3 regions of the Amycolatopsis mediterranei genome follow, and region 1 is predicted to be linked to each of the others. Evidence: riboswitches for the same ligand, from Rfam matches in the RefSeq annotation. Region 1 holds a riboswitch; each other region holds the start of a gene.

What was found. Region 1 has a riboswitch for S-adenosylmethionine ahead of ISP_RS42605 (methionine ABC transporter ATP-binding protein). Riboswitches for the same ligand answer to the same signal wherever they lie in the genome.
Region 2: another riboswitch for S-adenosylmethionine. It lies ahead of ISP_RS15600 (aminotransferase class V-fold PLP-dependent enzyme); the one in region 1 lies ahead of ISP_RS42605 (methionine ABC transporter ATP-binding protein).
Region 3: another riboswitch for S-adenosylmethionine. It lies ahead of thrC (threonine synthase); the one in region 1 lies ahead of ISP_RS42605 (methionine ABC transporter ATP-binding protein).

The regions. Positions count from the first base shown of each region.
Region 1 is NZ_CP100416.1:9,410,907-9,420,519, reverse strand. Features, by position in the region: gene ISP_RS42620 (TatD family hydrolase) at 1-511, shown strand, start outside; gene ISP_RS42615 (resuscitation-promoting factor) at 800-2,227, shown strand; gene rsmA (16S rRNA (adenine(1518)-N(6)/adenine(1519)-N(6))-dimethyltransferase RsmA) at 2,340-3,176, shown strand; SAM riboswitch class I at 3,317-3,407, shown strand; gene ISP_RS42605 (methionine ABC transporter ATP-binding protein) at 3,615-4,628, shown strand; gene ISP_RS42600 (4-(cytidine 5'-diphospho)-2-C-methyl-D-erythritol kinase) at 4,699-5,661, shown strand; gene ISP_RS42595 (ASCH domain-containing protein) at 5,658-6,065, shown strand; gene ISP_RS42590 (ABC-F family ATP-binding cassette domain-containing protein) at 6,070-7,836, shown strand; gene ISP_RS42585 (fatty acyl-AMP ligase) at 7,862-9,613, shown strand, end outside.
Region 2 is NZ_CP100416.1:3,265,156-3,274,768, reverse strand. Features, by position in the region: gene ISP_RS15625 (DUF885 domain-containing protein) at 1-24, opposite strand, end outside; gene ISP_RS15620 (AsnC family protein) at 159-1,160, shown strand; gene ISP_RS15615 (RluA family pseudouridine synthase) at 1,157-2,086, opposite strand; gene lspA (signal peptidase II) at 2,083-2,865, opposite strand; gene ISP_RS15605 (hypothetical protein) at 2,892-3,242, opposite strand; gene ISP_RS15600 (aminotransferase class V-fold PLP-dependent enzyme) at 3,506-4,849, opposite strand; SAM riboswitch class IV at 4,889-5,003, opposite strand; gene ISP_RS15595 (potassium/proton antiporter) at 5,082-6,560, opposite strand; gene ISP_RS15590 (ArsR/SmtB family transcription factor) at 6,658-7,350, opposite strand; gene ISP_RS15585 (penicillin-binding transpeptidase domain-containing protein) at 7,565-9,190, opposite strand; gene ileS (isoleucine--tRNA ligase) at 9,274-9,613, opposite strand, start outside.
Region 3 is NZ_CP100416.1:7,650,488-7,660,100, reverse strand. Features, by position in the region: gene ISP_RS34315 (ComEA family DNA-binding protein) at 1-200, shown strand, start outside; gene ISP_RS34310 (ComEC/Rec2 family competence protein) at 751-3,117, shown strand; gene ISP_RS34305 (DUF4231 domain-containing protein) at 3,130-3,636, opposite strand; gene thrC (threonine synthase) at 3,760-5,025, opposite strand; SAM riboswitch class I at 5,039-5,172, opposite strand; gene holA (DNA polymerase III subunit delta) at 5,319-6,299, shown strand; gene rpsT (30S ribosomal protein S20) at 6,532-6,792, opposite strand; gene ISP_RS34285 (EamA family transporter) at 7,125-7,988, shown strand; gene ISP_RS34280 (VOC family protein) at 8,012-8,386, shown strand; gene ISP_RS34275 (class I SAM-dependent methyltransferase) at 8,383-9,003, opposite strand; gene lepA (translation elongation factor 4) at 9,119-9,613, shown strand, end outside.

The sequences.
Region 1 (9,613 bases):
CGGCGAGACCGGCCTCGACTACTACTGGGACTACTCGCCGCACGACGCCCAGCAGGAGGCGTTCCGCTGGCACATCGACCTCGCGAAGCGGCTGGGCAAGCCGCTGATGATCCACGACCGCGAGGCCCACGACGACGTGCTGCGCATCTTGGCCGAAGAGGGTGCGCCGAATGCCGTAATTTTCCATTGCTTTTCCGGGGACGCGGAAATGGCCCGCCAGTGCGTCGAAGCGGGATATGTCCTTTCCTTCGCGGGCACCGTCACGTTCAAAAACGCCAAAGGCCTCCACGCCGCGGCCCGGCTCTGCCCACCGGGGCAGTACCTCGTCGAGACCGACGCACCGTTTCTGACCCCCCACCCGTTCCGTGGGCGGCCCAACGAGCCGTTCGGCGCCGCCTACACCGTCCGTCACCTCGCGGCGCTCAGGGGCGAAGCTGTCCACGAAGTCGCCGAAGCGGTCCGGACCACCGCCGAGCGGGTCTACCGACTCCCCAGTGTCACAACGGGTTGAACGCATTGCGACAACAGGGTTCCCCGCTCGTCCACCTGATGGAGTGACCCAGATCACGACACTCCGGGGGGTGTTTGCGCAACCCGCCGCGACCCGTTACTGTCCCGTGATCGTGCCGGTCGGTACTGCGCATGCAGTTGCCGGCTGTTACGCCCACAGTCACGTCAGTGCACGTCGGGGAAGCGGAACCAGGAGCGGTACGGCCTGGAACCGTGACGATGGCGCCGGCTGCGGGCCCAGACGTAAAGACGTCGCCCCGAACGATGTCTTGGGAAAGGGAACGACCCGGTGACAGGTAGCAGACAGGCTGGAGCGCGCTCCGCGGCCGTCCTCGAGCGCGATTTCGAGAACACTGCGTACGGCCAGCTCGACTTCTCCGACGACCCGAACATCACGCAGCAGGACATCCTCGCCGCGCTCGGCCCGGACGCCGACGCGATGATGGCCGAGATCGACGTCGACGTCGACGAGCTGATCCGGCTCATCAACGCCGAGACGACGTACCTGCCGCCGATCGTCATCCCGGACGAGATCGAGTCGGACCGGACCGCGTCCCCGCAGGCCAAGCGGGCCGCGCTGGACGAGGGTCTGCGCGAGACCACCAAGATCTGGAAGCGCCGGTTCCTCAAGGGCGCCGTCCTCAGCGTGATGATCAGCGTCGCCGGCGGCGGCGCGGCCGCGCTGGCGATGAACAAGAGCATCACCGTCGACGTCGACGGCCACCAGCAGACCGTGCACTCCTTCGGCGGCACCGTCGGCGAGGTGCTCGAGGACGCGGGCCTGTCCGTCGGCGCGCACGACTCGCTGTCCCCCTCCCCGCAGGCGGAGGTCGGCGACGGCGGTGTCATCAAGCTCGAGCGCGGCCGCCAGCTGAAGATGATCGTCGACGGCGCGGAGCACACCTCCTGGGTCCGTGCGACCCACCTCGGCGACGCGCTGTCCCAGCTGGGCATGACCGGCATGGACAAGCCCGGCACGTGGATGTCGATGCCGAAGGACGGCGAACTGCCCCTGCAGGGCGCGACCGTCGAGATCAAGACCCTCAAGAACATCACCCTGTACGACGGGGCCAACGCGCCGAAGCAGGTGAAGACGACCGCGGTCACGACGAAGGAGTTCCTGGGCGAGTACAAGCTCACCCTGGGCCCGGAGGACCAGGCCGAGGGTGGTCTGGACGTCAAGCTGACCGACGGCGCCGAGGTGCACATCAGCCGCACCGGCGTCTCGACGGTCGTCCAGAAGGAGTCCATCGACCCGCCCGAGCAGAAGGTCGACGACCCGGACCTCGCCAAGGGCAAGACCTCGGTCGAAGACCCGGGCACGCCCGGTGAGAAGGAAGTGACCTACAAGGTCACGCAGAAGAACGGCAAGGAGGTCGCTCGCGAGAGCGTCTCCGAGAAGGTCCTCACCCAGCCGAAGCCGAAGATCATCCACGTCGGCACCAAGCAGGCCCCGACCCCGGACGTCGGCGACGGTTCCGCGTGGGACCGCATCGCGCAGTGCGAGTCGGGTGGCAACTGGGCCATCAACACCGGCAACGGCTACTACGGCGGCCTCCAGTTCGACAAGCAGACGTGGAACGCCTACGGCGGCGACGAGTACGCCGCGCTGCCGAACCAGGCCTCCCGTGAGCAGCAGATCGCGATCGCGGAGAAGGTCAAGGCCGGCCGCGGCGGCAGCTACAGCGCCTGGCCGGTCTGCGGCAAGAAGGCCTGACGCTTTCCCGGAACGGCCCCCGTCCTCAGTGGACGGGGGCCGTTCCGCGTGCGCCAATCACGCGAGTTCCGCCGCTGATCACGCGAGTTCCGGGGTCAAGTAGGCTCGTCCGGTGGTTGAACTGCTGGGACCTGCCGAGATCCGCGGGCTGGCGGCCGAACTCGACGTGCGGCCGACGAAGAAGCTCGGGCAGAACTTCGTGCACGATCCCAACACCGTCCGCCGGATCGTCGAGCTGGCGAACGTCGCTCCGGGCGACGTCGTGCTCGAGGTCGGGCCCGGGCTCGGGTCGCTGACCCTCGGGCTGCTCGCCACCGGTGCCCACGTCGTCGCCGTCGAGATCGATCCCAAGCTCGCCGAGCGGCTGCCCAAGACCGTCGCCGAGCGCGGACCCGAGGTCGCCGGGAACCTCGACGTCGTCGGGGCCGACGCCATGCGCGTCACCCGGGGAGAACTGGGTGAGCCGACCGCCCTCGTCGCCAACCTGCCCTACAACGTCGCCGTGCCCGTCGTGCTGCACCTGCTGGCCGAAGTACCTTCGCTCCGGAAGGGCCTCGTCATGGTGCAGACCGAGGTCGCCGACCGGATGGCCGCCGGCCCCGGCAGCCGGATCTACGGCGTGCCGAGCGTGAAGCTCGCCTGGTACGGCTCCGCACGCAAGGTCGCCGCCGTGCCACGCTCGGTGTTCTGGCCCGTGCCGAACGTCGATTCCGCGCTCGTCGCCTTCGAACGCGGCGACACGACGGCGTCCGAAGACCGGGAGCTGCTCTTCGGTCTGGTGGACGCCGCCTTCTCACAACGCAGGAAGACGCTCCGGGCCGCGCTCGCCGGCTGGGCGGGCTCGGCCGAGCGCGCCGGCGAGCTGCTGACGGCCGCCGGGATCGACCCCCGGACCCGCGGCGAGCAGCTGGACGTGCACGACTTCGCCCGGATCGCCGCCGCGCGTTAGCCATCCGCCCGTGGGATATCCACAGTGGAAGCGTGAAAATACGCCCTCGCCGCCCGTGATCCCGCCATTCGGACACCTCCACTCGTGTGATCTGGGCCAACGGGCTTGCGTTCGCTCCTCGGGATCGGTTTTACTCAGTACGTCCATCCCGAGCGACTGAGAGACCTGGCTCGCCGAAGTCGCAGCAACCACCCTCCACAGGGCAGGTGCTACCGCCAGGACCGATGGAGGCCGTTTTCGATGAAGAGGGTAGCTCGCCCCCTGCTCCTGACCAGGCGTCGCGTAGTCGACGAAGGCCGCCGCTCCGTGACCGCATGTCGACGCTCCAACTGAGCTTGTCGTAGCCGGTCCACCTCTTCTTCATGCACCGTCCGAACAGGACGGAACTTGCTTGCGGCCGGGTGCCGCCATGCGTGCACCCCGTTTTCTGGAGCCTTCGTGATCACCGTCGAAAATCTGTCGAAAACCTTTGCCACCAATGGAAATTCCGTCGTCGCGCTGCGGGACGTGAGCGTCGAAGTCCAGGCCGGCTCGCTCTTCGGCGTGGTCGGTCCCGCCGGGTCCGGCAAGTCCGTTCTCGCCCGGTGCATCGCGCTGCAGGAGCGCCCCGACCGCGGCGTCGTGCGCCTCGACGGCCTCAACACCGGCACCCTCGACGGCCGCCGCCTCCGGGAGATCCGCCGCCAGCTCGGCGTCGTCTCGACGAAACCGGAGCTGATCGCCGAACGCACCATCGCCGGCAACATCGCCTCCCCGCTCGAGCAGCTCGGCATCGACGGCCCGCAGCGCCGCAGCCGGGTCGGCTCGCTGCTCGACCTCGTCGGCTTGACCCCGCGCGCCGCGCAGCGGCCCAGCGAGCTGTCCGCCGGTCAGCTGCGCCGCGTCGCGGTCGCGAAGGCCCTGGCGGCGGCCCCCGCCGTGCTGCTGGCCGACGACCCGACCGCCGGTGTCGACCCGGAGGAGGCCGGCGCGGTGCTCGCCGTCCTCGACCGGGCGCGCTCCGAGCTGGGCGTCACCGTCGTCGTCACGACGCCGGACGCGGGCGTGGTCCGCAGGGTCTGCGACGACGTCGCGGTGCTGGAGGACGGCACGGTCGTCGAGCGCGGCACGGTCCTCGACCTGATCTCGGACCCGGCCAGCCGCACCGCGCAGGCGCTGCTGCCGGCCATCGAGACCGCCCGCTCGCAGGCGGCGCGCTACGACCGCTCGGCCGACGTCGTGCTGGTCGGCTTCGCCTCGGTCGGCGCGCTGCTGCCCGAGGCCGCGGGCCGCTTCGACGTCGAGTTCGCCACCATCGGCGGCGGCCTGACCCGCGTCGGCGACACCCCGGTCGGCCGGTTCCGCCTCGGCGTCCGCGGCGAGCGGGCCGACGCGGCGCTGGCGTGGGTCGCCGAGCGCGGCGGCCACGTGACGTACACCGCCCGCGGGCCCCAGGGCGTCGCGGCCGCTTGACCCGTAGCTCCCGAACGCCCCGATGCGCAGGTCGCATCGGGGCGTTTCGGCGGGCACGTAGGCTGGTCGGGTGCTCGCCGTAGTTCCGCCCCCAGTCACCGTCCGGGTCCCGGCCAAGGTGAACCTGCACCTTGCGGTCGACGACCTGCGCGAAGACGGTTACCACGAGCTGGTGACCGTCTTCCAGGCGCTGTCGCTGACCGACGAAGTGACCGTCGCGGTCACCGAAGAGCCCGGCATCGAGGTCTACGGCGAGGGGGAGGGCTCGGTCCCGACCGGCCCGAAGAACCTGGCCTGGCGGGCGGTCGAAGCGCTGGCCGGGCACGTCGGCCGCGCCGGGGAGCCGAAGGTCCGGGTGGTGCTGCGCAAGGGCATCCCGGTGGCCGGCGGCATGGCGGGCGGCAGTGCCGACGCCGCGGCGACGCTCGTCGGGCTGGCGAGCCTGTGGAACCTCGACGTCACCCGGGACGAGCTGGCCGAAATCGCCGCCGGCCTGGGCAGCGACGTCCCGTTCGCGCTCTACGGCGGCACCGCGCTGGGTACCGGCCGCGGTGAGCAGCTGGTCCCGGTGCTGTCGCGGCACACGTTCCACTGGGTGCTGGCCTTCGCCGCCGAAGGGCTGTCCACGCCGAAGGTGTTCGGCGAACTGGACCGCCTGCGCGCGGCGGGCAACCCGCCCCGGATCGGCTCGCACACGCCGGTCGTCGAGGCGCTGGCCTCCGGCGACCCGCGCCAGCTGGCCCTGCTGCTGGGCAACGACCTGCAGGCGGCGGCGGTCTCGCTGCGGCCCGACCTGCGCCGCACGCTCCGGGCGGGGGTCAACGCGGGCGCGCTCGCGGGCACGGTGTCCGGCTCCGGCCCGACGTGCGCGTTCCTCTGCGAAGACGCGCAGTCGGCGGTGGAGGTCGCGGCCGAGCTGTCGGGTGCCGGCGTGTGCCGGACGGTCCGCGTGGCCCACGGCCCGGTCCCCGGCGCCCGCGTGGTCGGCGGCGACGACGCGAACCGGCCGACGCCGCCGCGGGTGCACGCGTGAAGCACGCCGAGTTCGCGTTCCCCGGCCCGCTGCGCGACAAGCTGGTCGCGGCGATCCTGCGCGGGGAGAAGACGTCGACCACCGGCTTGGTCGCCGAGTACGAGAAGTACGGCGAAGAGCTGCCTGTCGTCGGCGAGCGCGAGCTGATGATCGACTCGGCCGGCGTGGGGGTCGCGGTGCTCGAGACCACCGAGGTGCGCGTGCTTCCTCTGTCCGAAGTGGACTTGCAGCACGCGCTCGACGAGGGTGAGGGCGACACGAGCGTCGCCGGATGGCGCGCCGGCCACACGGAGTACTGGCAGGGCGACGAAATGCGCGCCGCGCTCGAAGATCCGGAATTCACCGTGGACGACGCGACCATGGTCGTGGCGACCCGGTTCATCATCGTTGAAAGGATCGGCTGAACGGATGGCCAACCTGGTCAATCTCGAGTCGGTGAGCAAGTCCTACGGGGTTCGCCCGCTCCTGGACGGCGTCTCCCTCGGCGTCGCGGCCGGGCAGCGCATCGGCGTCGTCGGCCTCAACGGCGGCGGCAAGACCACCCTGCTGGAAGTCCTTTCCGGACTCGCCGAGCCCGATTCCGGGCGGGTGAGCCACGTCGGCGGCCTGCGGATGGCCGTCGTCACCCAGCGGACCGAGTTGCCGCACGGCAGCAGCGTCGGCGAGGTCGTGCTCGAACGCTACGGCGCCGAGCACGAATGGGCGGCGGACGCGCGCGTCCGATCCATTGTGGACGGTCTGGGTATCACCGCGATCGGGCTCGACACGCCGACCGCGAACCTCTCCGGTGGCGAGCGGCGCCGCGTTTCGCTGGCGGCCGCGCTGACCGGCGAGCTCGACCTCGTCGTGCTCGACGAACCGACCAACCACTTGGACGTCGAAGGTGTCCAGTGGCTCGCCGACCACCTGCTGACCCGGCGGATCGCGGTCGTGGTCGTCACGCACGACCGGTGGTTCCTCGACACCGTCGCGACGCTGACGTGGGAGGTCGCGAACGGCCGCGTCGAGCAGTACGAAGGTGGTTACGCCGACTGGATCTTCGCGCGCGCCGAGCGGGCGCGGCTGGCCGCGACGGCCGAGGAGAAGCGGCAGAACCTGGCCCGCAAGGAGCTGGCGTGGCTGCGCCGCGGCCCGCAGGCACGCTCGTCGAAGCCGCGCTACCGCATCGAGGCGGCCGAAGCGCTGATCGCCGACGTCCCGCCGCCGCGGGACTCCGTCGAGCTGCAGGCGTTCGCGAAGCGGCGGCTCGGGAAGACCGTGCTGGAGCTGGAAGACACGACGTACCAGGTCGGCGAGCGGACGCTGCTCGACCACGTCACCTGGCGGATCGGGCCGGGCGACCGGATCGGCCTGGTGGGCATCAACGGCTCGGGCAAGACGTCGCTGCTGAAGCTGCTCGGCGGCGACATCGAGGGCTCGACCGGCCGCCGGATCGAGGGCAAGACCGTCGCGCTCGCGCACCTGCGCCAGGAGCTCGACGACCTGCCCGGCGACCTGCGTGTGCTGCAGGCGATCGAGCAGGTGGCCGGGCGCGTGGTGTTCGGCAAGCAGGAGATGACGGCGTCGCAGCTGGGCGAGAAGCTCGGGTTCCCCCAGGCGCGCCAGTGGACGCCGGTCGCGGACCTCTCCGGCGGCGAGCGGCGCCGGCTGCAGCTGTGCCGGCTGCTGATGGCCGAGCCGAACGTGCTGCTGCTCGACGAGCCGACGAACGACCTGGACATCGACACGCTGCAGCAGCTGGAGGACCTCCTCGACGGCTGGCCGGGCACGATGGTCGTGGTCTCCCACGACCGCTACCTGGTGGAGCGGGTGTGCGACACGATCGTCGCCTTGTTCGGCGACGGCCGGATCACCCACCTCCCGGGCGGCATCGAGGAGTACCTGAACCGCCGCGCCCTCGCCAAGGAACCGGCGCCCGCGGCGGCCTCGACGGCGGCCAAGACCGAGGCGAAGAAGTCGGCGGCGGACCTGCGCGCGGCCCAGAAGGAACTCGGCCGGCTGGAGCGCAAGCTCGACCAGCTGCACGCGAAGGAGCAGAAGCTCCACGCGTCGCTGCTGGCGGCGGCGACAGACCCGGCGAAGCTGATGGAGCTCAACGCGGAGCTGAAGGGCGTCCAGGGCGAGATCGAGGACGTCGAGGGCCGCTGGCTGGAGACGTCCGAACTGCTGGAGTGACACGGCTGCCAGTAATGTCTGCCTCATGAGCAGGTTCGTGGACACGCTCGTCGCCACCGCGACGAAGCGGGGGCAGCAGCGCGGCATGGTCACCGGAGAGCCGAAGGAGCCGGTCCGGCGGACCTGGGCCGAGGTGCACGAAGAAGCCCGGCGAATCGCCGGCGGGCTCGTCGCGGGCGGGTTCGAGCGCGGGACGGCGGTCGGGGTGCTGGCCGCCGCGCCGGTGCTGATCGCGCCGACCGTGCAGGCCGTCTGGCTGGCCGGTGGCAGCGTCACCATGCTGCACCAGCCGACCCCGCGCACCGATCTCGCCGAGTGGGCCGAAGACACCGTGCGGGTGCTCGGCATGATCGGCTCAGACCAGGACGCTTTGGGGGGTCCAGGGGGGCTTGCCCCCCGGCCGGGGTCCGGGGCTGGGCCCCGGAATGTCACAGTGCTGCTGGGCGAGCCGTTCGACCAGCTGGCGCCCGTCCTGGAGCAGAAGGGCATCGGCTTCCAGCTCATCACCGAGCTCGCCGCCGCCGAGCCGCTGCCGGACGTCGTCGTCACCGATGAGGGCGACACCGCGCTGCTGCAGCTCACCAGCGGCTCGACCGCCGACCCCAAGGCGGTGCGGATCACCTACGGGAACCTGTACTCCAACGTCAAGGCCATGGTCGAGCGCGCGGAGTTCGACTTCGACGTCGACGTGATGGTGTCCTGGCTGCCGACGTTCCACGACATGGGGATGGTCGGCTTCCTGACCGTGCCGATGACCTTCGGCGTCGAGCTGGTCAAGATCACGCCGGTCGAGTTCCTCTCCGGGCCGCTGATCTGGCCGGAGCTCATCACGAAGTACCACGGCACCACGACGGCGGCGCCGAACTTCGCGTACGCCATCGTCGGACGCCGGATGGCGCGCGTCGACGAGGATGACGCCTACGACCTCTCGAAGCTGCGCATCGCGCTGAACGGCGCCGAGCCCATCGACGAGACCGCCGTCCAGACCTTCGTGGACGCCGGAGCCCGGTTCAAGATGCCGGCGGAATGCGTCTTCCCGGCCTACGGCATGGCCGAAGCGACGCTCGCGGTGTCGTTCGCGCCGCTGTTCACCGGTCTCACCCTCGACGTCGTCGAAGCCGACGCGCTGGAGGCGGAGAACCGCGCGGTGCCCGTCCCCGAAGGCGACCCGCGGCGCGGCACCGACGGTGTCCGGTCGTTCGCCCTGCTCGGCCGGCCCCTCGACGGGCTGGAAGCGGAGATCGTCGACGACGCCGGCAAGCGCGTCGACGAGCGCGAGGTCGGCGAGATCCGGCTGCGCGGCGAGGCTGTGACCCCCGGCTACCTGACCATGGACGGCCCGCTCGCGACGCAGGACGAGGACGGGTGGCTGAACACCGGCGACCTCGGTTACCTGGTGGACGGCCAGATCGTCATCTGCGGCCGCCGCAAGGACGTCATCATCATGGGCGGCCGCAACCTGTACCCGACCGACATCGAGCGCGCGGCGACCTCGGTCGAGGGCGTGCGCGCGGGCAACGCGGTGGCGGTCCGGCTGGACGCGGGCAGCCGCCGCGAACGGTTCGCGGTGGTCCTCGAGTCGAAGCTGGCGGGGGACGCCGAAGCCGAGAAGAACCTGATGAAGCAGGTGTCGGCCCGGGTCCGCGACGCCGTCGACATGCGGCCGTACGCGGTGGTGGTGCTCCCGGCGGGCAGCCTCCCGAAGACGCCGTCGGGCAAGGTCAAGCGCGCGGCGACGGCGCAGCAGTTCGCGGACCGGATCAAGAAGAACGCGGAC
Region 2 (9,613 bases), 4.5 Mb from region 1:
GGCGAGTTCGGTGACCGCGGTCATGGCAGGACCCCCAGCTTCGGCTGATGTGCTCACGGCCGACCCTAACGGAGATCACCGACAGAAACGCCCGAGCCGTTCGCCGGGGGCGGACCGCCTCGGGCAGCGCGGAGCGGCCAGGCGGTAGCGTTTCCGGTGTGGCCGTGACCGATCCCGTGGATACCCGCCTGCTCGCCGCGCTCGCCGACCTCGGCAAGGCGGCGGTGCACGAGCTGGCGGCCAAGGTCGGCATGGATCCCCGCGAGGTCGCCTACCGGCTGGTCGCCCTCTCCGGCAGCGGGCTCCCCCTGCTCGTCGGCGTCGAAAGCGACCCGAACGGCCTGCGCGCGGCCATCGCCGGCGCCCCGCCGTCGTGGGCGAACCGGCCTCAGTTCCCGCCGCCTTCACAACCCGTGCCGCAGCAGCCCGCCCCGCCGGTCCAGGGGACGCCTTCGGGGCCGTACACCGTCCAGGGCGCCCCCTCCGGGCCGTACACCGTGCAAGGCGCGCCCTCGGGGCCCTACAACGTCCACGGCACGCCGTCCGGGCCGCACCACGTCCAGGGGACGCCGTCCGGGCGCTACCCCGGCCCGCCACCGCAGCAGCCGCCGCACCCGCCCCGGCCGTTCACGCCGCCTCCGGTGCCGCTCGACCCGGCCGTGAGCACGTGGGGCGTGCCGCAGACGGCGTCGTGGGCCCGCGGCGACGAACCCGCCCGGCCGAGCGGCCCCGCCGCCGGCAAGCGGGCCAGGCTCGGCGAGGTCAGGGAGACGCAGGGCCTGGAGGGCGAGCAGCTGTCGGTGCAGCTGCTGGAAGTCCAGGACCCGGCCGACTACCTGTTCAGCGCGGCCGGGTACCGCCTGGAAGCCGGTGAACGCGCGGTGGTGGTGCACACCGAGATCACCAACCGCGGCTCGATCCCGTTCGCGTCGCTGCCGGACAACTACCTCGAGCTGCTCGCCGCCGACGGCCAGGCGATCGGCAAGGCCCCGGTGTCGCTGACGTCCCGGCCCCCGCACAAGATCGGCGTCAACCCGGGCGAAACGCTGGGCGGCCACACGGTCTACGTCCTCCCGGACGCCACCCGCGTGGTCTCGGTCCGCTGGAGCCCGCGGCCGGAGCCGGACGAGCGCACGATCACCTGGTCGATCGAGGACTAGTAGCTTTCGTCGCGCAGGATCTCCAGGGCCTTCGCCAGGTCGTCCGGGTACTCCGACTCGAACTCGACCCAGCGGCCGTCCGCCGGGTGCGCGAACGCCAGGGTCTTCGCGTGCAGCCACTGCCGGCTGAGCCCGAGGTGGCGGGCCAGCACCGGGTCGGCGCCGTAGGTCAGGTCGCCGACGCAGGGGTGCCGCAGCGCCGAGAAGTGGACGCGGATCTGGTGCGTCCGCCCGGTTTCGAGCTTGATGTGCGTGAGCGACGCCGCCCGGAACGCCTCGACGACTTCGTAGTGCGTCACGCTCGGGCGGCCGCCCTGGACCACCGCGAACTTGTAGTCGTGGCGCGGGTGGCGGTCGATGGGGGCGTCGATCGTGCCGCGCATCGGGTCCGGGTGGCCCTGGACGATCGCGTGGTAGCCCTTGTCGACCGTGCGCTCCTTGAACGCGCGCTTCAGCACGGTGTACGCGTGCTCGCTCTTGGCCACCACCATCACGCCGGTGGTGCCCGCGTCGAGCCGGTGGACCACGCCCTGGCGCTCGGCCGCACCCGAGGTCGCGATGCGCAGGCCGGCCGCGGCGAGGCCGCCGACGACGGTCGGGCCGGTCCAGCCCGGGCTCGGGTGCACCGCGACGCCGACCGGCTTCGAGATCACCACGATGTCGTCGTCGTCGTGCAGGATCTGCATGCCGTCGACCGGCTGGGCGACGACCTCGACCGGGTTCGCCGGCTCCGGCAGGGTGATCTCCAGCAGGCCGCCGCCGGAGAGGCGGTCGGACTTGCCCGCGGGACGGCCGTCGAGCAGCACGTCCCCGGATTCGGCGAGCTCGGCGACGACCGTGCGGGACAGCCCGAGCAGCTTGGCGAGGCCGGCGTCGACGCGCATCCCGTCGAGCCCGTCGGGCACCGGGAGCATCCGCGAGCTCACGCCTGCTCCTCCGGTGCCTTCTCGATCTGTGCCTTCTCGATCGTCTTCTCGAGCTTCTTGTCCTTGGTCGACGTGCCGTCGTAGTCCTTGCCCAGCAGCGACAGCAGCACGATCAGGGCGCCGCCGACGCAGATCGCGGAGTCGGCGATGTTGAAGATCGCGAAACCCTTGCCGTTCGGGGCGAACGCCGAGATGAAGTCGACGACGTGACCCTGCAGCCCGCCGGGCGCGCGGAAGATGCGGTCGGTCAGGTTGCCGGTGGCGCCGGCGAGCACGAGGCCGAGGCCGATCGCCCAGCCGATCGACCGCAGCCGCCGCGACAGCCAGATGATCGCGATGACCACGGCGAGTGCGACCAGGGCGAGCACCCACGTCATGCCGGTGGCCATCGAGAACGCGGCGCCGGGGTTGCGGATCACCTGCAGGTAGATGAGGCCGCCGAGAACCTTGACCGGCTCCTTGCCCTCCAGGTTGGCGACGACCAGGTTCTTCGTCACCAGGTCGATCGCCCAGAACACGACGGCGACCGCGAAGACCCAGCCGACCCGCCGCTTGGGCAGCAGCGGCTTCGCCGGGATCTCCGGGTTCTCGGGCGCGTCCGCGGCGGGATCGGGCACCGCATCGGCGGGCGCGGCGGTGTCGGGTTCGGAGTGGCTGGGCTCGGTGCTCACCGGTCCATTGTCCACGGCGGCGGCCAGGCCGTGTCGGGCCCGTCCGGCGGCGGGCGCGAACGGCTCGCCCGCCGCGGCGGGCGAGGCCGCCACCGGCGTCAGGAACACCGGCGCGACCTGCGCGAATCCGGCGGTCAGGGTGTCCGGGGGTGCTGCCGCAGCAACGCGGTGAAGGCGGCGGCCAGCAGGATCAGCGCCGAGACCAGCATGCCCACCAGGTCCGCCGAAAGCACCACGGCGACCAGCGCGAACGCGACCGTCGTCAGCAGGACGAACCGGCTGCGCTCGTACGCGGCGAGGACGAGCAGGCCGAGCGTCGCCAGCAGCGGGCCGCGCAGCCCGTCGCCGAGCCGGAACTGCCAGGACCCGACCAGGTCGAGCAGCGGAACGGCGAGCAGCGCCCCGATCGTGCCGAGGACGAACCACCCGGTGCGGACGGGCCGCCGGGCCCGCGCGTACCAGACGGCCGTGCCGGCGAGGACCACGCCGAGCCCGACCAGCCAGCCGGGCCCGATCGGCGGGCCGGTGCCCCCCCGTGTGGAAATCCTCCAGGGGAAACCTCAGCGCTTGGCTGTACTCGGTCGTCCCGTGCGGGACCGTCGGCTCGAGCAGGAGATTCGCGGCTTCGTCCTCGGCCGGGCTGCGGCGGGCCGGCAGCTGCACCGCGACCAGGCCGATCTCGGTGAATCCCAGCAGTGCCAGCGGAAACCAGAAACGCGGCCCTCTCCCCATCGCTGCAGGCTAGCGCTCAGCAGAAGGGCGGCAGCTCCCGCGGGTCGCCCACCGGCGCCCAGCGGCCGTCCACCTTCGCGTATTCCCAACGCGCTCCGCGGGCGACGATCTGCCGCAGCGCCAGGAGCACGCGGTCGACGTGTTCTTCCGTGCTGCCGAGGCCGAGGCTGACGCGAACCGCCTGCTGCCCGTCGCCGCCGGTGACGCCGATCAGCCGCTTGGCCGCGATGTGGGCGCAGAAGGCGCCGTCGCGGACGCCGATGCCGTACTCGGCGGACAGCACCGCGGCGAGCCAGCCCGGGTCGAAGCCGTCGACGACGAAGCTGACCGTGCCGACCCGGTCGACCGGCGCGTCGAACAACCGCAGCTCGGCGCAGCCGGGGATGCTCTCGAGGCCCTTGCGCAGCCGGGTGAGCAGAGCCTGTTCGTGCGCCTCGACGACGTCCCAGTTCCGGCTCAGGGTCTCGCACGCGACGCCGAGCGCGTATACGCCGACCGTGTTGGGCGAACCGGCTTCGTGGCGCTCCGGGCCGGTGTTCCAGACGACGGCGTCTTCGGTGACGAGCTTGGTCGCGCCACCGCCGGCGAGGTACGGCCGGGCCGCGCGCAGCCAGTCGGCGCGCCCGATCAGCGCACCCGCGCCGAAGGGCGCGTACAGCTTGTGGCCGGACAGGGCCACGTAATCGACGTCCAGTTCCTTGAGCGAGATCCGGCGGTGCGGGGCGAGCTGGGCGGCGTCCAGCGCGATACGGGCGCCGTGTTTCCGGGCCACCGCGGCGATTTCCGCCACCGGGAGCAGCTCACCGGTCACATTGGACGCTCCGGTGACGACGACCAGCCGCGGTCCCTGCGGGGCGTCCGCGAGTGCTTCGTCCACAGCGGACACCGCGGCGAGGCGGGTGCGCGGGGTCGGGATCCGCCGGACGTGCGGCCCCTGCCACGGCAGCAGCGCGGCGTGGTGCTCGGTGTCGAACACGATCACCGTGGTGTGCCGCGGCAGGCTGCGGGCGAGGAGGTTGAAGGAGTCGGTGGTGTTGCGGGTGAAGACGACGGTGTCGGTCCGCCGGGCGCCGACGAAGCGGCGCAGGGTGTCACGGGTGCGCTCGTAGAGCCTGGTGGAGACCTGCGACGCGAAGCCGGCCCCGCGGTGGACGCTGGCGTACCAGGGCAGGAACTCGTCGACGGCGCCGCGGACGGCCTCGAGGCACGGGGCGCTCGCGGCGTGGTCGAGGTTGGCGTAGCCGATGTCCCCGCCGGTCACCAGCGGAACCCGCAGCGACGCGCCCGCCACGGCGGGGACGGCGCGGGTTTCGGGGCTTGCGGGGCTTTCGAGCTGGGTGCGGTCGATGGCGAGAGTCATCGGGGTGCCTCCTCGGCGATCCGGGGGACCCCGGCGAGGGGCCCGCGCTTGCCCGTCGCACGGCGCGACCGGCCCGGTCTTCACCCGGGGCACCCCACCGCGGTAGGAGGGTTGCCGGCCAGCAAGCCGGGGCTTCGCGCTGGCACTCATGACCTGAGCCAGAAGGTAACCGAGAACGCCGCCGGTGGCCAACCCCCGCCTCACATTCTGAGACGCCGGTCACAGAGCGTGCTCAGCGGCCGGATTCGCCCTTCCAGCGGGCCAGGCGCCCGGCCCGGTCGACGGCGCGCAGCCGTCGCTCGGCGGCGTCGCGGACGGCGCTCGTCGTGACGACCAGCAGCTGGTCGTGCTCCTGCAGCCGGCTGGTCTTCTGCGGGGTGAAGCCCGCGCCGCCGCGCACGACCAGGCTGATCGTCGCCCCGATGGGCAGCCGCAGCTCGGACAGGTACACGCCGTGCAGCTTCGAGCCCGGCTGGATGCGGACCTGCAGCAGTTCGGCACCCAGCTCGTCCAGCGGCGCGGAGTCGACCTCGACCTCGTGCGGCTCGGACTTCTTGGCCAGCCCGAGCCGGCGCGCGAGCGGGCCGAGCGTCGCCCCCTGCACCAGCGTCAGCACGATGACCAGCACGAACACCGCGTCGACCAGCCGCTGCGCGCCCGGCAGGCCCTGCGACAGCGGGATCATGGCGAGCACGATCGGCACGGCGCCGCGCAGCCCGGCCCACGACAGGAAGGCCTGTTCCCGCCACGGCAGCCGGAACGGCAGCATCGCCAGGACGACCGAGACCGGCCGCGCCAGCAGCAGCACGACCCCGCCCGCGACCAGGCCCGGCACGATCGCGTCGAGCAGCCGGCCCGGCGACGCGAACAGCCCGAGCAGCACGAACAGCCCGATCTGCGCCAGCCAGCCCAGGCCCTCGGCGAACGACAGCGTGTCCGACCGGTGCGGCAGCCGCGAATTGCCGAGCACCAGCGCGGCGACGTAGGTGGCGAGCAGCCCGGACGCGTGCAGCAGCTGCCCGGACGAGTACGCGACGACGCACACCGCGACCGTGGCGAGCGGGTAGAGGCCGGTCGCCGGCAGCGCGGCCCGGCGCAGCGCGAACCCGCCGAGCCAGCCGAAGGCGAGCCCGATGACCAGGCCCGCCGTCAGCTCGTAGACCACCAGCAGCGGCAGCGTCCAGTCCACAGTGGTGCCTTCGGCCAGCACCACGACGGCGATGTAGGCCGGCGCGTCGTTGATGCCCGACTCGAGTTCGAGCGCGCCGGTGAGCCGGTGGCCGATGCCCGCGGTACGCAGCACCGAAAACACCGCGGCCGCGTCGGTCGAGGCGAGCACCGCGCCCCACAGCAGCGCCAGCCGCCAGTCCAGGCCCAGCAGCCAGTGCAGCGCCGCGCCGGTCACCGCGACGCTCGCCACGACGGCCACTGTGGACAGTGCGATTCCGCGGCCCAGCGCGGGTTTCACCGCCGACCACCGGGTGGTCAGCCCGCCTTCGGCGAGGATCATGACGAGCGCGGCGAGCCCGAGCGACTGGGTCAGCCCGGGGTTGTCGAACCGGATGCCGAAGCCGGCTTCGCCCAGCAGGACGCCGATGGCCAGGTACAGCAGCAGCGAGGGCAGGCCGAGCCGGATCGACACGCGCACGGCCAGCACGGAGGCGAGGAGCACGACACCGCCGACGCCGAGCAGCACGGGAAGCTGGTCCATGCCCGCCTCCTCCCGAGTGCCGTGGGGCCCTCAGAATAGTGAGGCGCGCGGGTTAACTCGTTCGTGTACCGCTGCCCGTCGCCGGACACCCGGTGTGTTAAGGCGCCGCGACCCCACCGAGCGCGTCGAGATCGACACCGAGAGCGGCGAACGGCTCCCCCGCCGCGGGCAGCACCTTGACGGCGCGGTGGCCGTCCCTGGCCACCCAGCCGGCGTCGACCGCGCGGTCGAGCAGCGCCGCGGGCAGGGCGCCGGCGAGGTGGTCGCGGCGCTCCGTCCAATCCAGACAGTCACGCAGCAGCGGCCGCCGCCCGGCGGCGACCGGCACGCCGAGGTCGGCCAGCACCGATCGCCCGCGCGGGGTGAGGGCCAGGCCGTCGGCGGTGCCGAGCAGGCCGGTGGCGAGCATGCCTTCGCGCAGCGCCACGCCGAGCTCGCCGGCGAGGTGGTCGTAGCAGGTCCGCGCGAACCCGAGCCGCCGCGCCCGCAGCGACGACTTGAGACCGGTCACCGGGCGGTGCTCGGCGTGCTGGGCCAGGTGCTCGATCAGCTCGGCGACGCGCGGATCGGCGATCCGGACGTAGCTGGCCCGCCCCTGCTTGACCCGGACGACGAAACCGGCCCCGGCCAGCCGGCTGACGTGCTCGCTGGCCGTCGAGAGGGCGATCCCGGCCGCCTTCGCGAGCTCGCCGACGGTCCAGGCCCGGCCGTCCAGCAGCACGAGGCACATGGTGGCCCGGCTCGGGTCGGCGAGCACCGCGGCCACCTCGGCCAGCGCGATCGTCTCCATACCCCCACGCTACGGCCCCGACGGTTCGGCCACGGCCGAACCGTCGTACCCAGCCGGACGACACGCGTACCCCGGTGGACGACACGCGTACTCAGCCGGACGACACGCGTACTCAGCCGGACGACACGGCGCCGGCCGCCTGCCTCCGCGTGTCGTCCATCCAGGTACGCGTGTCGTCCGCGTGGGTACGCGTGTCGTCCGGCTGGGTCCGGGGTCAGAGGGGTTTGAGGAACTTGGCGGCGACCTGGACGGCCGGGCCCGAGTCGTTCGAGTTCTCCAGGACCACCGCGAAGGCGATGGTGCCGCGGTAGCCCACGAACCAGCCCGTGGCCTGCTTGCCGTCGCCGAACTGGGCGGTGCCCGTCTTGCCGAAGACGGTGCCCGACGCCGCGGCCGCGCGGCCGGTGCCGCTGGTCACCACCGCGCGCATCATCTTCCGCACCTCGCCGAGCACCGACGCCGGCGGCGGGGAGTAGCCCTTGACCACCTTGGTCTCGACGTCGTGCCACAGCCGCGGCGTGATCGCCTTGCCGGAGGCGACCGTGGCGGCCATCAGCGTGCCGCCGAGGGCGCTGGCCTGGATGCGGCCCTGGCCGAACCCGTCCTCGACCTGCTCGTCCTTGCTCGCCGCGGGCTCGACCTTCCCCAGCTCCGTCTTGAGCCCGGGGATCTCGTAGTCGGCGTTGAGGCCCAGCTCGTCGGCCGCCTTCTTCAGCCCGTCCGCGGGCAGGCCGAGCGCCAGCTGCCCGAACGTCGTGTTGCAGGAGCGCGCGAACGCCGTCTGCAGGTTGGTCGCGCCCAGCTCGAAGCCCTCGTTCTTGACCGTCCGGGTGCCGATCGTCGCGACGCCCGGGCAGTCGACCGGCGAAGCCGCGTCGAGCCCGCTCTGCTGGACCGCCGCCACCGAGGTCGCGATCTTGAACGACGACCCCGGCTCGTACAGGCCGTTGAGCGCCTTCGGCGAGTTTCCGGCCGCGGTGTTCTGCGCGACGGCGAGGATGTCGCCGGAACCCGTGTCGAGGGCGACGAGCATCGCCGATCCCTGGTAGCCGTCCACCGCGGCCTGGGCGGCGTTCTGCGCATCCAGGCTCAGGCTCGCCACGAGCGGCTTCGCCCCCTCGGCCGACGCCTTCCCGAACAGCGTCTCGAGGCTCTTGCCACCGGCATCGACGCGTTCGACGGCGAATCCCCCGCCGGCCGCGGCGGTGACCTGCCCGGTGAGCGCCGAGCGCAGCAGCGGGGCCGGGTTGCCGTCCACCGGCCGCACGCCGCCGGGCCCGCTGACGACCAGCGGCTTGCCGTCGCGGTCGGCGACCGCGGTGGTGTCCTGCGCGGCGGTGCTGATCACCAGCCGCTGGCCCGCCTCCAGCTTCGGGTGCAGCAGCGACGGCGCCCAGTGGACCAGCCACTTCCCCCCGTTCTGCGCGAGCTGGAACGGCACGTCGTAGGTCCACGTCTTGCCCGGCTTCAGCGTCCACGACACGCTGAACGTGCCGTCCGTCTGCTTCGCGCCGGCCGCGGCCGGCTGCAGGGCGGTCAGCTTGGCGGTGACCGACGACGGGGTCAGCGCGTTCCGCGTGGCCCGCAAGGCCACCGCGGCGGCCGCGTTGTCGTCGGTCAGCCGGCCCGCCGCGTCGGGGTTGTTCTCGGAAAAGTCCTGCAGGTACTCGGTGATCGCGGAGTTCGGGTCGTGCGCGCCCGGGCTCTCCACCGCGGTCGCGCCGGTGGCGGCCTCCGGCGTCGATCCGCCGCTGTTCAGCACGAAGAACGCGGCCACCAGGACCACGACGACCAGCAACGCGCCACCGATCAGGATGCCGCGTCTCTTAGCGGGATTCACCTTCGACGTACCCCTCCCCCAAGGTGCCGCCCCGGATCCGGGGTGGCCGGTCGAGTCTGCACCCTACCGGCCACCCGCGGCAATCATGCTTTCGCCACCGCCACGGTGACCTTCGTGCCGTCGCCGACCGTGCCGGCGAAGCCCTCGCCGACCGGGCCGTAGGTCACCGACGTCGCCAGCGTCTCCGACGCCAGGAACTCCTCGTGCGTCCGAGCCGCTTCGACGACGTCGGCGGGCGCGTCGATGGTGAGCGCGATCCGGTCGGCGACGTCGAGCCCGGCGTCCCGGCGGGCCTGCTGCACGACCCGGACCAGGTCGCGGACCAGGCCCTCGGCCGCCAGTTCCGGCGTCACCTCGGTGTCGATCAGGACCAGCCCGGACCCGCCGGGCAGCTCCGCCGCCGCGCCGCCGCCCTTGGCGACC
Region 3 (9,613 bases), 1.8 Mb from region 1:
CCGACGCAAAGGTCGACCTCAACACGGCAACGGCGGACCAGCTGGACACGCTCCCCGGAGTAGGCGCGGTGATGGCCAAGCGCATCGTCCAGTGGCGCACCGACCACGGCGGCTTCACCAAGGTCGAGCAGCTGCGCGACGTCGATGGCATCGGAGAAAGCAAGTTCCAGAAACTGCGGGAGAAGGTGACGGTCGGATGAGCGCCTTCCCGGTGACCGCCACCCGCCTGGCCCGCGCAGCGTGGGCGACGGCTGGCCCACTCGTCGCGGGAGGGGCCGCGATCGGTCTGGCGCCTTTCCAGTGGCCGCGACCCGGTGGGCCCGGGCGGCATAGGCGCTGGCTGGTCGCCTGTCGCGGGAGGGGTGGCGGCCGGGCGAGCGTGTTTCCGGTGGCCGCGGCCCGGCCGGTCCGGTCAGCGTTGGCGCAGGCCGAAGTGCTCGTCGCGGGACGGGGCGCGATCGGGCGAGGCTTTTCCCGATGGCGGCTACCTGGCTGGCTGCAGTCAGTGCCCGCGAAATGGGGCGAGTTCGGTCGCTGTGGCCGCACCCACCTGGTCCGGGCGGCGCAGGCCGGCCCGCTTGTCGCGGGAGAAATGGCAATCGGGCGAGGTTTCCCGACGGCACAGACGAAAGCGAGTTCGGATGCGGAAGCAGGTGAAGCTCGGATGAGTACTCCCCTCGTAACCAATACCGGGCTGGCAGCGGCACGCGCGGGCAAGTTCGCTCGCCAACGAGACCAGGCGGCCCTCGGATGAGCACTGTCACCGACACCCGGCAGGACATGCGGCTCGTCCCAGCAGCAGCGGCCTGCTGGCTGGCGGCATTGGCCGGCCTGCTGCTCGGCTGGTGGACGGCCGTCGCCACCGGACTCGCCGCGGCGGTGCTGGCCGGACTGGTGCTGTGGCGGGCCCGCGGCCGGCCCCGGGCCCGCGACGCGGCGGCAGCCCTGCTGATCCTGGGCCTCCTCGCCGCCGGCCCGATCTCCTGGCGAATCCGCGAAGCCCAAAGCGACGAACTTCGCGCCTCTGCCGCAGAAGGGCTGCCGGCGGCGTTGCGGGTCGTCGTCGCCGAACGCCCGAAACCCGTGCGCAGCGCGGGGTACGCCGACCGGCAAGCCGGTGCCCGGTCCGTCGTCCTCGCCGCCGACGTGCGCACAGCATCGGTCGACGGACGGCCGGTCTCCTCCGCCGGCCGCGTCCTGCTGCTGGCTCCGGTCGAGCAGTGGGCGTCGCTGCTACCGGGCCAAGAGGTGACTGCGAACGGCCTGCTGATGCCGCCACGCGGTTCGGACCTGACCGCCGCGGTGCTGTCGGTGCGCGGCCCGCCGGGCGCGCCCGGCCCGGCGCCGTGGTGGCAGCGGGCGGCCGCCGGGCTGCGCACCGGTCTCCACGACCTGTGCCAGGTCCTGCCGGAGGAACCCGCGGGCCTGCTCCCGGGACTGGTACTGGGCGACACGAGCGCGTTGTCCCCGCGCGTCGAGCAGGAGTTCGTCTCCGCGGGCCTCACGCACCTCACCGCGGTCAGCGGCGGCAACCTCGCGGTGATCTGCGGGGCGGTACTGCTCCTGTTGCGCCTGCTCCGGCTCGGACCCCGGCTGTCGGCCGCGGCGGCCGGGACGTGCCTGGCCGGGTTCCTCGTCCTCGTCGGCCCGGAGCCGAGCGTGCTGCGCGCGGGTGTCATGGCGGCCGTGGCGCTCCTGGCGCTGGCGCTGGGCCGCCGCGGTTCGGCGCTGCCCGCGCTGGCCTTCGCGGTGTGCTTGCTGGTGGTGGCGGATCCGGCGATGGCCACGGACTTCGGCTTCGCGCTGTCGGTGTGCGCCACCGGCGGGCTGGTCCTGCTCGCGCCCCGCTGGGCCGATGCCCTGGTCCGCCGCGGGATCCCGCCTGGGTTCGCGGAAGGACTGGCGATCCCGCTGGCGGCTTTCCTGGTGACGGCGCCGGTGCTCGCGGGCATGGCGGGTTCCGTGAGCCTGGTTTCGGTGCTGACCAACGTCCTCGCCGCGCCCGTGGTGGCCCCGGCGACGGTGCTCGGCGTGCTGGCGACGGTCACCGGCCCGTGGTGGCCGGGCGCCGGGAAGGTCCTGGTGCACCTGGCCGACCCGGAGGCCCGGTGGCTGATCACCGTCGCCCGGCACGGCGCGCGAGCGCCGGGCGCGGTCATCGCCTGGCCCGGTGGCTGGGTGGGCGGTCTCCTGGCCGCCGCCGTCCTCGTGGTGCTGGTGCTCGCGGTCCGGCTACGGCGGGTGCGGGTGCTGATGGCGGTGCTCGTCGCCGGCGCGCTGCTGGTTTTCGTGCCGGTCCGGGTGCTGGCGCCGGCGTGGCCGCCGCGGAACTGGGCGATGGTCGAATGCGACGTCGGCCAGGGCGACGCCGTCGTGCTGGCGACCGCCGAGCCGGGACGGGCGGTCGTTGTGGACGCCGGACCCGAGCCGGGGCCGGTCGACGAGTGCCTGCACCGGCTGGCGGTCGACCGGATCCCGCTGCTGGTGCTGAGCCACCTGCACGCCGACCACATCGGCGGCCTCGCTTCGGTCTTCGACGGCCGCGCGGTCGGCGCGATCGCCGTCGGCCCGGGGCGGTCGCCCGGGTGGGCGTGGCGCCAGGTGGCTACCGAGGCCGCCCGGCGGGCGGTGCCGCTGGTGGAGCTGAATCCGGGTGAGCGGCTGGCCTGGCCAGGCCTGGCGCTCGACGTCCTGGGCCCGCGCTACGTACCGGCCCGCTCGGACGGGCCACAGGACGGCACGACGATCAACAACAGCTCGGTGGTGCTCCGAGCGCAGACCACGGCGGGCCGGGTCCTGCTGACCGGCGACGTCGAACTGGCCGCGCAGGCAGACCTGCTGGCCGACATCGGAGATCTGAAGGCGGAGGTGTTGAAGGTGCCGCACCACGGCAGCCGCTACTCGCTGCCGTCGTTCCTCGCGGCGGTGGCCCCACAGGTGGCCTTGGTCAGCGTGGGCGCGGGAAACACGTACGGGCACCCCAGCAAGTCCACAATGGACACTTTGGCTGCGCTCGGCGCGCGGGTGACTCGGACGGATGTCGACGGAGACACGGCAGTGGTCACCGGAACGGCGATAGTCCGCCGAGGTGAGCCGCGCGGGCCGCCCCGCCGGTGACCAGGAGGGCCGTCATTCGACGGGCTTCCGCGGAGTCTCGTGGCTTTGGCGGCCGCGTTCGACGCTCATCCGACGTCGAGCCCACTGCTGCCCACCCTCGTCCGACAGGGTTTCGACCCGGGCAACCAGCACTTGGACAGCGTCCGCGCGATCGTAAGGCGGTGACGAATGGAGGAACAATGCGGCTTCACGCTCGATCGCGTAGCCGATCTGGCTGTGCTCCACCCAGTTCTCGTGCAGCCCGAAGGTGGTCCGGATCCCGGTGGCGATCAGGACGAACGCGCCCAGAGCGGCGATGACGACAGAGTCGAGATGGGCAGCGGCGGCCACCGGAATCGCGGCCGAACCGGCGAGAGCGGCGATTTCGATGACCGCGTATCTCAGCCGGTCTCGCCGGGATCCCTTCTTGTACCACTGCCACTTCGCGACAACTGTCACCGGCAGCTGCTGGCCGTCACGCTCGGCAGTGATCATCCAATGCGTGCCGAGATCGCCGGACGTGTCCGCAGCCCACCGCATACCCCGAACCTCCGCGAACGAGTCGATCCACTGGTGGATGCCGACCTTAACGGCCCAGAAGTGCGGAAGGGGGTATTGCCGTTCGGGGGCGAGCCGCCTCGCCCGCCCCCGAACGGCTGATGATCAGTAGCCGAGGGCCTTGTTCACGGCTGCGGCCGAGGGCGGCAGGGTCGCCTTGGGGCCGACGTGGTTCTCGATCGCGTCGAGGGTCTTGAGGCCGTCGCCGGTGATGAGCAGCACGGTCTCGGCGTCCGGGTCCAGCTTGCCCGTCTCGACCAGCTTCTTTGCCGTGGCGACGGTGACCCCGCCGGCCGTCTCGGTGAAGATGCCTTCGGTGCGGGCCAGCAGGCGGATGCCCTCGACGACCTCTTCGTCGGAGACGTCCTCGATCGCGCCGCCGGTGCGGTTGACGATGTCGAGCACGTACGGGCCGTCGGCCGGGTTGCCGATCGCCAGCGAGCGGGCGATCGTGTCCGGCTTCACCGGCTGGACCACGTCCTGGCCGGCGCGGAACGCGGCCGACACCGGCGAGCAGCCGGTGGCCTGCGCGCCGAACACCTTGTACGGGCTGGCGTCCACGAGACCGAGCTGCCCCAGCTCACGGAAACCCTTGTCCACCTTGGTCAGCTGCGAACCGGAGGCGATCGGCACGACGATCTGCGGCGGGATGCGCCAGCCGAGCTGCTCGGCGACCTCGAAGGCCAGCGTCTTCGAGCCCTCCGAGTAGTACGGCCGGACGTTCACGTTGACGAACGCCCACTTCGGGTGCTCGCCGGCGAGCTCGGTGGCGAGGCGGTTGACGTCGTCGTAGTTACCGTCGATGGCGATGAGGTCGCCGTCGTACACCGCGGTGGTGAGGATCTTGGCGCGCTCGAGAGACTTGGGGATCAGCACGACCGACCGCCAGCCGGCGCGGGCCGCGGCGGCGGCCGTCGCGTTGGCCAGGTTGCCGGTCGAGGGACACGCGAGCACCTCGAAACCGAACTCGCGGGCCGCGGCCAGCGCGACGGCGACGACGCGGTCCTTGAACGAGTGCGTCGGGTTGCCGGTGTCGTCCTTGACCCACACGCGCTTGAGGCCGAGTTCCTTGGCGAGGCGGTCGGCGCGGACCAGGCGCGTCGCGCCCGGCTCGGTGTTCGGGATCTCTTCGACGTTGGACGGAACGGGAAGGAGTTTCTTGTAGCGCCAGATGTTCTTGGGGCCGGCTTCGATGTCTTCGCGGCGGACGCGGCCGAAGTCGTAGGCGACCTCGAGCGGTGAGAAGTCTTCGGCGGAGACGAACTCCGGAGCGAGCGGCTGCCGGTGGCCCTCTTCCTTCGACACCAGCTCGACGGCGGGTCCGAGATCCGGGGTCTTGGTGGTGGAGGTCGTGCCGAGGGTGGCGGTCATCGCGAGGTTCCTTTCCTCATCTGCCCCGCCGAAGCGGGCCGGAATTGGCACCGTGGTCGTCAGCTATCCCGCGATCGCGGGATGACAGGCTGTACGCCGGTTGCCGGGGCTTCGTCGGGCCGTTCCCTCTGCCCCTCTGGATGAGCGGTATTCAGTTGTCGGTGCGCGCACGCCGGAGATCCGGGGCGGGCTGCCTCGGCTACACCGTACGACATCGCGCTCGGGCCGTGCCACGGTGGCCGCTCGACATCACCGGAGCGGGCGCACCGGAGCACGAGTGAGAGGATTCCCGGGTGACCGCGCAAGCCACCGCCCCGGCCCCGCTGCAGCTGGTGCTGGGTGAGGAAGAACTGCTGATCGAGCGGGCCGTCCGCGAGACGCTCGCCGCCGCCCGCGTGATGGACGCGACCGCCGAGCTGACCCGGGTCCGGGTGTCCGATCTCACAGCGCCCGAGCTGGCCGAGCTGGTCAGCCCGTCGCTGTTCAGCGAAGGCCGGGTGATCGTCCTGGAGTCGGCGCAGGACATCTCGCAGGAGCTGGCCGACGCCGTCGCGGCTTACCTGAAGGACCCCGCCGACGGGGTGGTGCTCGTCGTCGTGCACACCGGTGGCGGCCGCAGCAAGGCGGGCAAGTCGCTGCCGACGGCGCTGAAGAAGGCCGGCGCCGAGATCACCGAGTGCCCGAGACTGACCAAGCCGGCCGAGCGGGAGCAGTTCGTGCGCCACGAGGTGCGCCGGGTGGGCGGCAAGATCGACCCGGCGGGGGTCGCCGCCCTGCTCGACGCCGTGGGCTCCGACCTGCGGGAACTCTCTTCGGCGGCGACGCAGCTGGTCGCGGACACGGGCGGCACGGTCGACGCCGACGCGGTCCGCCGCTACCACCGCGGCCGTGCCGACGTCACCGGCTTCGCGGTCGCGGAGAAGGCGGTCAGCGGCGACCGTGCGGCGGCGCTGGAGTCGCTGCGCTGGGCGATGCAGCTGGGTGTCCCGCACGTCCTGGTCGCCGACGCGCTGGCCGACGCGGTCCGGACGATCGCCCGGGTCTCCGGCGCGGGCCGGGGCAACCCGAATCAGCTTGCGGGCGAGCTGGGCATGCCGCCGTGGAAGATCCGCAAGGCACAGGGGCAGTCCCGCGGCTGGAACCCCGACGGTCTCGCGACGGCGATGCGCGTGGTCGCGCGACTGAACGCCGAGGTCAAGGGCGTGGCGGCGGACCCGGGCTACGCGCTGGAGCGCGCGGTCCTCGAGGTGGCGGCGGCCAAGGGCGACCGCTGACCGCGGCCGGGCCCGGACACGAAGCCTGGATGCAACGGGCCTGGACGCGAAGGGCCTGGACACGAGGCCCGGATGCAACGGGCCTGGACGCGAAGGGCCGACGCAAGAGCCCGGGCGCGAAGGGCCCAGACGCGAAGCTCGACGCGAAGCCTGGACGCGAAGAGTCTGATGCGAAGTCCGGACATGAAGAAGGCCCCGGCCGAAGCCGGGGCCTGCTCAGAAATCAACCAGCTCAGAGCGCGTTGACGCGCTTGGCCAGCGCCGACTTCTTGTTGGCGGCCTGGTTGGCGTGGATGACGCCCTTCGAGACGGCCTTGTCCAGCTTCTGGGCGGCGTCGCGCTGCAGCTCGACGGCCTTGGCCTTGTCGCCGGCCTCGGCGGCTTCGCGGACCTTGCGGATCGCGGTCTTCACCGAGGACCGGATCGCCTGGTTGCGCTGACGCGCCTTCTCGTTCGTCGTGATGCGCTTGATCTGCGACTTGATGTTGGCCATAGGGCAACTCCTGTTTCACTCGGTGAGATTCGCCGCCGCGCTGAAGTGGCCCCGCTCCGAAAAGCAGGTTTCCTCCATGACGGAATGCCGCACGGGCAGCGAGCGACCACTCTAACAGCCGGGCCGCCGGCATCCGGAGCCGGGAGTACCGTGGGCGACGGCAGTGCCTAGGGTTCCGTCGCCGGTCCGTGCCGCCCGCACCACACAACCAGGACCGGTGGGCCTGGTCCGAGCGGCACCATCGGCGGGCCCGGACGGCCGGTCGTTCATCTGACGGGGCAAAAGCCTGGAGGACCGGGGTGTTCGCGCGCGCGAACACCCGAAGGGGTCCCCTGAACGCCACCGCCTTGTCCCTTGTCCTCGCCGCCGCCGTCATGCACGCCGCCTGGAACCTGGTGGCCAAGCGCATCTCCTCCGGTGGCACCCAGTTCGTCTGGCTCTACTACACGGCCGGCGCCATCCTGCTGCTTCCGGTCACGGTCGTGCTGCTCGTCGTCGGCCACCACCGTCCACAGTGGAGCTGGCTGCTCGCCGCCGCGGTCACCGCCGTCCTGCACATCGGCTACGGCGTCGTGCTGCAGCACGGGTACCGCGTCGGGGATCTCTCCGTCGTCTACCCCGTCGCGCGCGGCACCGGGCCGTTGCTGTCGGTGCTGGCCGCCGTCCTGGTGCTCGGCGAGCGGCCCGGTCCGCTCGGCCTGCTCGGTGCGTTCCTGGTCGTCGCCGGGGTGCTGGTGATCAGCACCGGCCGCACGGCGGGCGACCCCGGCGCGGTGAAAGCCGGGATCCTCCACGGCCTGCTGACCGGGGCCGTCATCGCCGGCTACACGCTCTGGGACGCGCACTCGGTGACCGGCCTCGGCGTGCCCCCGGTCGTCTACTTCGGCCTCGGCTCGGTCCTGCAGAGCGTGCTGCTCGTGCCCGGCGCCCTGGCCGATCGCGCCGAAGTGACGCGGATCTGGCGCGAACAGCGCCGCGAGGTCGTGCTCGTCGCGGTCCTGTCGCCGATCGCCTACATCCTCGTGCTGTTCGCCCTCACCATGGCGCCGGTCAGCCTGGTCGCGCCCGCCCGGGAGCTGAGCATCGTGTTCGGCGGGCTCGCCGCGTGGCTGGTCCTGGGCGAGCGTGACGCCGGGCGGCGGCTGGCCGGGTCGGTGATCGTGCTGTCCGGCGTCGCCGCGATTGCGGCCGCCTGAGCCCGTCCGGTAGGGATGGTCGGATGGAGATCCTGAAGAGCCGGCTGCTGATCCGCCCGCGGGACGTCGCCGCGTCCACGGCGTTCTACCGCGACACCCTCGGCCTGGCCGTGGAGCGGGAATTCCCGGGTGGCACCGTGTTCTTCCTCGGCCACGGCTCCCTGGAGGTCTCCGGGGCGGGTGAGACGGGCTCGTCGCCCGATCTGGTGCTCTGGCTGCAGGTCCGGGACCTCGCCGGCACCTTGGCCGACCTCAAGGCGAAGGGCCTGGAGCCGGTGCAGGACGCCCAGCGGATGCCGTGGGGCCTCGACGAGGCCTGGATCGCCGATCCGGACGGCACGCGCATCGTGCTGGTCGAGGTGCCCGAGGGCCACCCGATCCGCACGGACACCCGCTAGACGGGCTTGACGGCGCGCAGCTGCGCGGCGAGCGCGGCGAACCCCGGCGGCTCCCAGGTCCAGGTCTGCAGGTCGGCGAAGCCCGCGGCGGCGGCTTCGTCGGCCAGGACGTGCCTGCTCACGGGCAGCCACTTCTCGTGCGCGGACAGCAGCAGCCGGCCACCGGGGCGCAGCACCCGGAACAGCTCCTCGAACCCAGCCGCGCGGTCTTCCCACAGCATGACGTTGTTCACGCTCAGGACCACGTCGACGGACTCGCCGGGCTCGCCGGTGTGCGCCGCCGACCCCTCGCGCAGCTCGGCCCGGTCGCCGCAGCGCTCGTGACACAACGTGAGCATTTCCAGGGAGGGGTCGACGCCGACGGCGCGCCCGGCCAGGCGCGCGGCGGCGTCCAGGCCGACGCCGGGGCCGGGGCCGACGACCAGGACGGTCTCGCCGGGCTCGATCTTCGCCAGGTCGACGACGCGGTGTTCGGTGGCGGCGTTGCCACGGGCCATGACCCAGCCGCCGAGGCGGCCGAGCGCGCCGGAGGGGTGACCGAACGTCCGGTCGAGGACGCGGGCGAAGCCGCTGGTCTCCGGCGGGGGAGGGGGCGCCGGCTGGTGCGGAGTACTCATACTTCGAGGGCACCACGGATCGGGAAACCCCGCATCGGGGATGACCCCCACCCGCACCCGGAGGGCCATGGGACCATACAGGTGGCCATCCCCGACTTTCCGAGGACTCATTCGAGTGACAGCGCTCAACAAGTTCGCCGACACCACCTTCACGCCTCCGGAGCTCATCCGGAACTTCTGCATCATCGCGCACATCGACCACGGCAAGTCCACCCTGGCCGACCGCATGCTGCAGCTCACCGGCGTCGTGGAAGAGCGGGCCATGCGCGCTCAGTACCTCGACCGGATGGACATCGAACGCGAGCGCGGCATCACGATCAAGGCGCAGAACGTCCGGCTGCCCTGGCAGGTCGAGGGGCAGGACCACGTCCTGCACATGATCGACACCCCCGGCCACGTCGACTTCACCTACGAGGTCTCCCGGGCCCTGGAGGCGTGCGAAGGCGCCGTCCTGCTGGTCGACGCCGCGCAGGGCATCGAGGCGCAGACGCTGGCCAACCTGTACCTCGCGCTCGAGAACAACCTCCAGATCATCCCGGTGCTCAACAAGATCGACCTGCCTTCGGCCGACCCCGACAAGTACGCGGGTGAGCTCGCCCACATCATCGGC